Regions from separate parts of the Amycolatopsis sp. WAC 04197 genome, predicted to be linked through region 1. Evidence: riboswitches for the same ligand, from Rfam matches in the RefSeq annotation. Region 1 holds a riboswitch; the other holds the start of a gene.

Region 1 (3,807 bases):
GCGCCTCGACCACCGGAGTGTGCGAACCGATCCGCGGCGGGCTGCCCTCTTCACGCAACTTGTCCAGCTCGCCGAACACCCTCGGCGTCGAAAGACCTCGCTGGTCGAAGGCCAGGACCCAATGGAAGGTGTGCCGCGACAGAACCGGCACCAGCTGCTCACCCCGGCCGGTGCCCAACGCGGTCCCGCCATAGAGCGCGAACGGGACATCACTGCCGAGCTTCGCGGCGATACCCGCCAGTTCGTCTCGGGAGATGTCAAGCTTCCAAAGCGACGCGAGCCCCACCAGGGTCGCGGCCGCGTCAGCGCTACCACCGGCCATCCCACCTGCCACCGGGATGCCTTTGCGCAGTACGACCCTGACCTTGGACTCGCCGTCCGCCTTGCCGACATGTGCCGCCAGCGCCTGCGCCGCCTTCCAAGCGAGGTTGTTGGCCCCCGTAGGTACGGAGCCTTCGCCTTCGCCGTAGACCTCGACACCGGGATCTTCGGTGACCGCGACGGTCACCTCGTCGGTCAAGGAAAGCGCCTGGAACACGGTCACCAGCTCGTGGTAACCGTCCGGGCGTACGTCACCGACCGACAGGTGCAGGTTGACCTTGGCGGGAACCCTGACGGTTACTGGGGGCGGTACGACGGCGAGCACCCGTCAAGCCTACGTGGCCGTTCCACTTGCGCTGCCACCAGGAGAAAAGAGAACAGGACGAGTCGGACACGAACGGGCCGCCCCGGACGGATTTCGTCCTGAGCGGCCCGTTCGTGGAGGAATCAGGCAGCGACACCCTGCGGTCCGCGGACCGGGTGGGTCACGTGGCCGCCGCGTTCGGCGATCCAGGCGAGCGCGGCGTCCGCGCGCTCACCTCGCACACCGAGACGGAACCGGCCCACCGGCGTGTCGCCGATCCGGGTCAGGCCGCCGCCGATGGTGGCGAGTTCGACGTCGAAGCGACCGGCGGCCTCCGGGAGGAGCGCACCGACCGAAGCGAAGCCGACGAGCACGACGTCCACTGCCCGGTCGTACTTCGAGGCCTGCGCCCGCCCGGTCTCGATCGCGGGAAGCAGCGCCTGCGCGGTCCGGCTGTTCGGGTCGGAAACCAGGTCGAGCACGGTCCCTCGTTCGATGATCGCCCCAGCCTCCAGAACCGCGACGTCGTCGCAGACACGGCGAACCACGCCGGCGTCGGGAGTGGTGAGCAGCACGGTGACTCCGAGCTCGGCACGGGCCCGGTCGAGCACGGTCAGGACCGCGCCGGTCTCCTCGGACTGCACACCGGCGGTCGGGTCGTCGGCCAAGAGCACGGACGGCCCGGCGGCCAGCGCTTTGGCGATGGCGACTCGGCGCAGCTGCCCTTCGGACAGGTCACCCGGCCGCTGCCCCGCCCGAGGGGTGAGACCGACCAGGTCGAGCAGGTTGCCGACCCGGTTGCGACGCTGCGGCCCGTCGAGACCGAGCTGTTCGAGCGGGGAGGCGATGTTGCCGGCGATGGTGCGCTCGGCGAGCAATTCCGGCTTGGTGCTCACGACACCGACCTGCCGCCGGATCTCGCGCAGCCGGCGTCCGTCGAGCGTCCCGGTGTTGAGGCCGTCGAGGCGGACGACGCCGCGGTCGGGGCGCTCCTGAAGACCGATGCAACGAGCGAGGGTCGACTTGCCGGAGCCCGCCGGGCCGACGACTCCGAACAGCGAGCCCGCCTGGATGTCCACGCTCACATCGCGCAGCGCGACGACGGGATTTCCGTTGAGGGGAAAGGATTTGGACAGGTTTTCGACAGTGATCACGAGAGGCTCCATGCGAATGGGGCGCTGCTTCTTTCGAGCGCGCCGACCGTCACCGAGTGACCGTCCGGAAACGGACGGTTTTCAGAGGTAAGGGAGAAGGACTCAGGCAGTAACGGTGGAGCGTCGACACGCACTTACCGTGCGGCGACCTTCATCGACGACACGTCGCCTGGTCAGCAGGAGCGGGTGGGTGACCCTGTTCATTAGGCACAGCCTCCATCGGTCCTGGCTGTAGCACCTGCCCTGTGGAGGGTGGTTGCTGCGACTTCGGCGAGCCAGGTCTCTCAGTCGCTCGGGATGGCTCACTGAGTAAAACCGATCCCACTGGATGAAAGCAAGCGCGTAGGCGCAGATCACACGTCTGGTCGCGTCCATCATACAGGATCCGCTGTCCATATATTGGAACAAAGGCAGGCGCCTTCGGCCTGCCTCAGGCGGGCTACCTGCTAAGACAATGCCGGCTCATACAGATCGAGAGGAAGACTTACGCACTCGTGCTGACCTGGGCCGAGGGGCGTTCGCGCGGTGCCGGTCACATCCCTGGCAGGCGGTCAACCCGCGGCTGCGGCGATCCGCGCGAACTGGTGGACATCCAACTGCTCACCGCGCGTCTTGGGATCGATACCCGCCTTCTCGAGCAGCGCCCCCGCCCGTTCGGCGGAACCGGCCCATGACGCCAGCGCGGCGCGCAAGGTCTTCCGCCGCTGGGAGAAAGCGGCGTCGACCACCGCGAACAATCGCTCCCGGTCCACGGACGACACCACCTCACCCCGCTCGAAAGCGACCAGTGCGGAGTCCACGTTCGGAACGGGCCAGAACACCGCGCGAGGCACCGCGGCGACCTTGCGCGCCTTTCCGTACCACGCGAGCTTGACGCTGGGGACGCCGTAGGTCCGGCTCCCCGGGCCGGCCGCCATCCGGTCCGCCACTTCCGTCTGGACCATCACGAGGCCACTGGTCAGCGACGGCAGCTCGGCGAGTAGGTGAAGCACGACTGGAACCGCGACGTTGTACGGCAGGTTCGCGACGAGCGCCGTCGGACGCGCGGGCAGGTCGTCCGCCGTGATCCTCAACGCGTCCGCGCCGACGACCGTCAATCGTTCGGCTCCGCCCCGTTCGGCGGCGGTATTCGGCAATCGCCCCGCCAGCACGGGATCGATTTCGACCGCGACGACCTCGGCGCCGGTCGCGAGCAGTCCGAGCGTCAAGGAGCCGAGGCCTGGCCCGACCTCCAACACGACATCGCCTTCGCCAACCCCCGAGAGGTCGACGATGCGTCGCACCGTGTTGGGATCGTGCACGAAGTTCTGGCCGAGCTTCTTGGTCGGACGTACGTCCAGCTCGGCCGCCAGCGCCCTGATCTCCGCAGGACCGAGCAGTTCAGTCACCCGACGATCGTAACCAGCCCCGGTGGGCCACTATTGGCCGGTGGACGACGTCGTACTCGAGGGCGAAAAAGTCCGGCTGCGCGACTGGACGCCGAGCGACCTTCGACCGCTTCGCGACCTACTCGATCCCACTCGGCCCTGGCACGAAACGAACGGGCCCTACTTCGGCACCCCGAGCGCGGCAGCGGCCGACTCGACGGCACGCGAACTCACCACGCCCACGGCCGAGCCCTCCGATCCCCGCGCCAGCCTCGCCGTATGCGATCTGAAGGACGGCGGCTTGATCGGCAGGGTCAGCTGGTACTGGGAAAGCAGGCAGACCGACTGGCGGCGGATGGGCTTGGTGATCTACGACGAGCGGTACTGGGGCGGCGGGTACGGCACTGAGGCCTTACGCCTGTGGACGACCTATTTGTTCGCTCGCACCGACACGCTCCGCCTGGACTTCGCCACGTTCTCGGGGAATCCGGGGATGATCGCCGTCGGGCAGCGGCTGGGATTCGTCGAGGAGGGCCGGTTCCGACGCGCTCGACGCTGGTCCGGAGGCGTGCATGACGCCGTCGTCTACGGGGTGCTCCGGGAGGAGTGGGACCGGATGAACCAGTTGAGCGCCGAGCCGTGATCCCGCCCCCACCATCCG
Region 2 (3,807 bases), on a different contig from region 1:
CAAGCGCATCACCACCAACGAGAAGGCGCGTCAGCGCAACCAGGCGATCCGGTCCTCGGTGAAGACCGCGATCCGCAAGTTCCGCGAGGCCGCCGACGCCGGTGACAAGGCCAAGGCCCTGGAGCTGCAGAAGGACGCGGCCAAGAAGCTGGACAAGGCCGTGACCAAGGGCGTCATCCACGCCAACCAGGCCGCCAACAAGAAGTCCGCGCTCGCGAAGCGCGCGAACTCTCTCTGATCGGCTTTCGAAGGGCCCCGGCGACTCGCGTCGCCGGGGCCCTTCGCCGTTCTCAGCGGCTTGTGCCGTGGGCGTCGACGACCTCCAGGACCGCGCGCTCCAAGGCGTACTCCGGGTTGGCCGCCACGCCCTTGACCTCGGCGTTGAGCCGGGCGACCACGCGCATCGCGGTGGCCAGACCGTCCTGCCCCCAGCCGCGGGCCTGCCCCTGCGCCTTGCGCACCTTCCAGGGCGGCATCCCCAGCTCGCCCGCCATCTGATTCGGGTTGCCGCGACCGGCGCCGGACACCCGCGCGATCGTGCGGACGGCGTCGGCGAGCGCGTCCGCGACCAGCACGTGCGGTACGCCCAGCTGCATCGCCCAGCGCAGCGACTCCAGCGCCGCCGCCTTGTCGCCGGCGACGGCCTTCTCGGCGACGGCGAAACCGTTCACGTCCGCTCGGCCACGGTGGTAGCGCCGGACGGCCTGCTCGTCGACCGCCCCGCCGGCGTCCGCGACGAGCTGGGTCGCCGCCGACGACAGCTCGCGCAGATCCGAGCCGACGGCGTCGATCAACGCGAGCACGGCCGCACCGTCGATCTTCCCGCCGACCCGGCGGACCTCGTTGCGGACAAAGGATTCCCGCTCGGCGGCCTTGGTCAGCTTCGGGCATTCGACGACTTCCGCGCCCGCCTTTTTCAAGGCGGCTGGAAGCCCTTTCGCGGCCTTGCTCCGGCCGCCTCCGCTGTGCACGACGACGAGCACGATGCCGTCGGCGGGCGCCTTGACGTAGGCCATCACCCCGTCGGCGAGCTCCTGCGAGATGTCGTGCGCGGATTCGAGGACGATCACCCTGCCCTCGGCGAACAGCGAAGGGCTGACCATTTCCGCGAGCGCCGGGACTGTGAGGTCCGACACCCGGATCCGGGTGAGATCCGCCGTCGGATCGGCCGCTTTGGCCGCGTCCGAAGCACTGCGGACCGCACGTTCGATCAGCAGCTCTTCCTCACCGAGAACCAGGACCAGCGGCGATGGGGCGGAAGCTTGCGTCGTCACGGTGACGATCCTGCCACTCGTCCTCTCGTGTGCTTTGTCCGGTGATGTGTTCCGGGCACGGTGGCCCCACCTGAGGCTCATGTCGTACGGTGTTGGCGAGGCGACGCGCTGACGCGCGTGCCGACAATCGAATACCGCTCATCCAGAGGGGCAGAGGGAACGGCCCGATGAAGCCCCGGCAACCGGCGTCAGCCTGTCATCCCGCGATCGCGGGATAGCTGACGAACACGGTGCCAATTCCGGCCCGCCACCGGCGGGGCAGATGAGGAAAGGAACCTCGCGATGACCGCAACCCTCGGCACGACCTCCACCACCAAGACCCCGGATCTCGGACCGGCCGTCGAACTGGTGTCGAAGGAAGAGGGACACCGGCAGCCGCTCGCCCCCGAATTCGTTTCCGCCGAGGACTTCTCGCCGCTCGAAGTCGCCTACGACTTCGGCCGCGTGCGCCGCGAGGACATCGAAGCCGGACCGAAGAACATCTGGCGCTACAAGAAGCTCCTTCCCGTTCCGTCGAACGTCGAAGAGATCCCCAACACCGAACCCGGCGCCACCCGGCTCATCCAGGCCGACAGGCTCGCGAAAGCCTTGGGCGTCAAGAAGGTCTGGGTCAAGGACGACACCGGGAACCCCACCCACTCGTTCAAGGACCGCGTGGTCGCCGTCGCGCTGGCCGCCGCCCGCGAATTCGGATTCGACGTGCTGGCCTGTCCGTCGACCGGCAACCTGGCCAACGCCGTCGCCGCCGCGGCGGCCCGCGCGGGCTGGCGGTCGGTCGTGCTGATCCCGAAGACCCTCGAGCGCGCCAAGATCCTCACCACCGCCGTGTACGACGGCGACCTGATCGCGGTCGACGGCAACTACGACGACGTGAACCGGCTCGCCACCCAGCTCGCCGCCGAGCAGGAGAGCTGGGCGTTCGTCAACGTGAACGTCCGGCCCTACTACTCGGAAGGTTCCAAGACGCTGGCCTTCGAGGTCGCCGAACAGCTCGGCTGGCGGCTTCCCTCCCAGATCGTGGTGCCGATCGCCTCCGGTTCCCAGCTCACCAAGGTGGACAAGGGTTTCCGCGAGTTCGGTCAGCTCGGCCTCGTCGACGAGACGCCGTACAAGGTGTTTGGCGCGCAGGCCACCGGCTGCTCCCCCGTCTCGGCGGCCTTCCGGGCCGGTCACGACGTCGTCCAGCCGGTCAAGCCGGACACGATCGCCCGGTCGCTGGCGATCGGGAACCCGGCCGACGGCCCCTACGTCCTCGACGTGGTCAACCGCACCGGTGGCGCGATCGAAGACGTCACCGACGAAGAGGTCGTCGAGGGCATCCGGCTGCTCGCCCGCACCGAGGGCATCTTCACCGAGACCGCGGGCGGCGTGACCGTCGCGACGGCCAAGAAGCTCATCGAGACCGGCAAGCTCAACCCGGACGAGGAGATCGTCCTGCTGATCACCGGCGACGGCCTCAAGACCCTCGACGCCGTCGAGGACAAGATCGGCCCGAAGGCCACCGTCAGCGCCTCGGCCGACGCGGTCCGCGAAGCTCTGGGTATCTGAAGGGCGCTGGGCATCTGAGTTCCCGCCGGCCCGCCTCAGGAACGAGGCGGGCCGCGGGGCTCACCCCGGCGTACCAGGGCGAGGCCTCGCCCGTCCGCGACCACCGCGGTGTCGCCGTCCGTGTCCGTCCTGGCGACCGACGCGCCGACGGCCACCAGGCTGTCCAAAGTGGACTTGTTCGGATGACCGTAGGTGTTTCCGGCACCGACGCTCACCAACGCGGCCCGCGGTGCGACGGCGTTGAGGAAATCCGGTGCCGTGTAACGACTTCCGTGATGCGGGACCTTCAGGATCTCGGCACGCAGATCGGCGCCCTCGGCCATCAGGTCGGACTGCGCGGCGAGCTCGATGTCGCCTGTCAGCAGCATCCGGCCCGCCGGGGTCCCGGCGCGCAGGACGACCGAACCGTTGTTGATCACCGTGCCGTCCTGTTCACGGACCGAGCGCCGGGTGACATAACGCGGTCCCAGTACGTCGAGTGACAACGCCTGCCATTCCAGCCGTTGTCCGATCTCCAGCTCCAGCAAGGGAATCCCGCGCCGCGCGGTCTCGTCCGCGACCTGCTGCCACGCCCAGGCCGGAGCCCGTCCCGAGCCGACGGCGACCGCACCGACCGACCGGCCCTCGAAGACGGATCCGAGACCGCCGATGTGGTCGGCGTGCAGATGACTCAGCACGATCAGCGGCACGCGGTCCACGCCGAGCCTGCTCAGGCATTCGTCCGCCGGACCCGGTTCCGGCCCGGTGTCGACCAGGACCGCCCTCCCCTGCTCACCCGTGGCGAGGACGACGGCATCGCCCTGTCCGACGTCACAGGCGACGGCGTTCCACGCCGGCGGTGGCCACACCGGTGCCAGCACCCGCACCGGTACGAAGACGACCAATCCGGTGGCCAACGCGATCGCCAGCAGGATCCGCCCGTGCCGCAACCGGATGACGACGAGCAGCACGGCGAGCAGTCCGGCCGCCAAAAGCCCGCCCCACC

What was found. A riboswitch is a leader RNA that binds a small molecule or an ion and turns the genes downstream of it on or off. The one in region 1 is predicted to bind S-adenosylmethionine.
Region 2: linked by a shared signal. The riboswitch ahead of thrC (threonine synthase) and the one ahead of DMC64_RS11750 (methionine ABC transporter ATP-binding protein) in region 1 are both predicted to bind S-adenosylmethionine.

What each region holds. Positions count from the first base shown of each region.
Region 1 is NZ_QHJK01000002.1:933,449-937,255, reverse strand. It holds gene DMC64_RS11755 (4-(cytidine 5'-diphospho)-2-C-methyl-D-erythritol kinase) at 1-646, opposite strand, end outside; gene DMC64_RS11750 (methionine ABC transporter ATP-binding protein) at 769-1,779, opposite strand; SAM riboswitch class I at 1,993-2,083, opposite strand; gene rsmA (16S rRNA (adenine(1518)-N(6)/adenine(1519)-N(6))-dimethyltransferase RsmA) at 2,331-3,167, opposite strand; gene DMC64_RS11740 (GNAT family N-acetyltransferase) at 3,208-3,789, shown strand.
Region 2 is NZ_QHJK01000014.1:58,521-62,327, forward strand. It holds gene rpsT (30S ribosomal protein S20) at 1-238, shown strand, start outside; gene holA (DNA polymerase III subunit delta) at 291-1,274, opposite strand; SAM riboswitch class I at 1,410-1,543, shown strand; gene thrC (threonine synthase) at 1,557-2,822, shown strand; gene DMC64_RS37675 (ComEC/Rec2 family competence protein) at 2,858-3,807, opposite strand, start outside.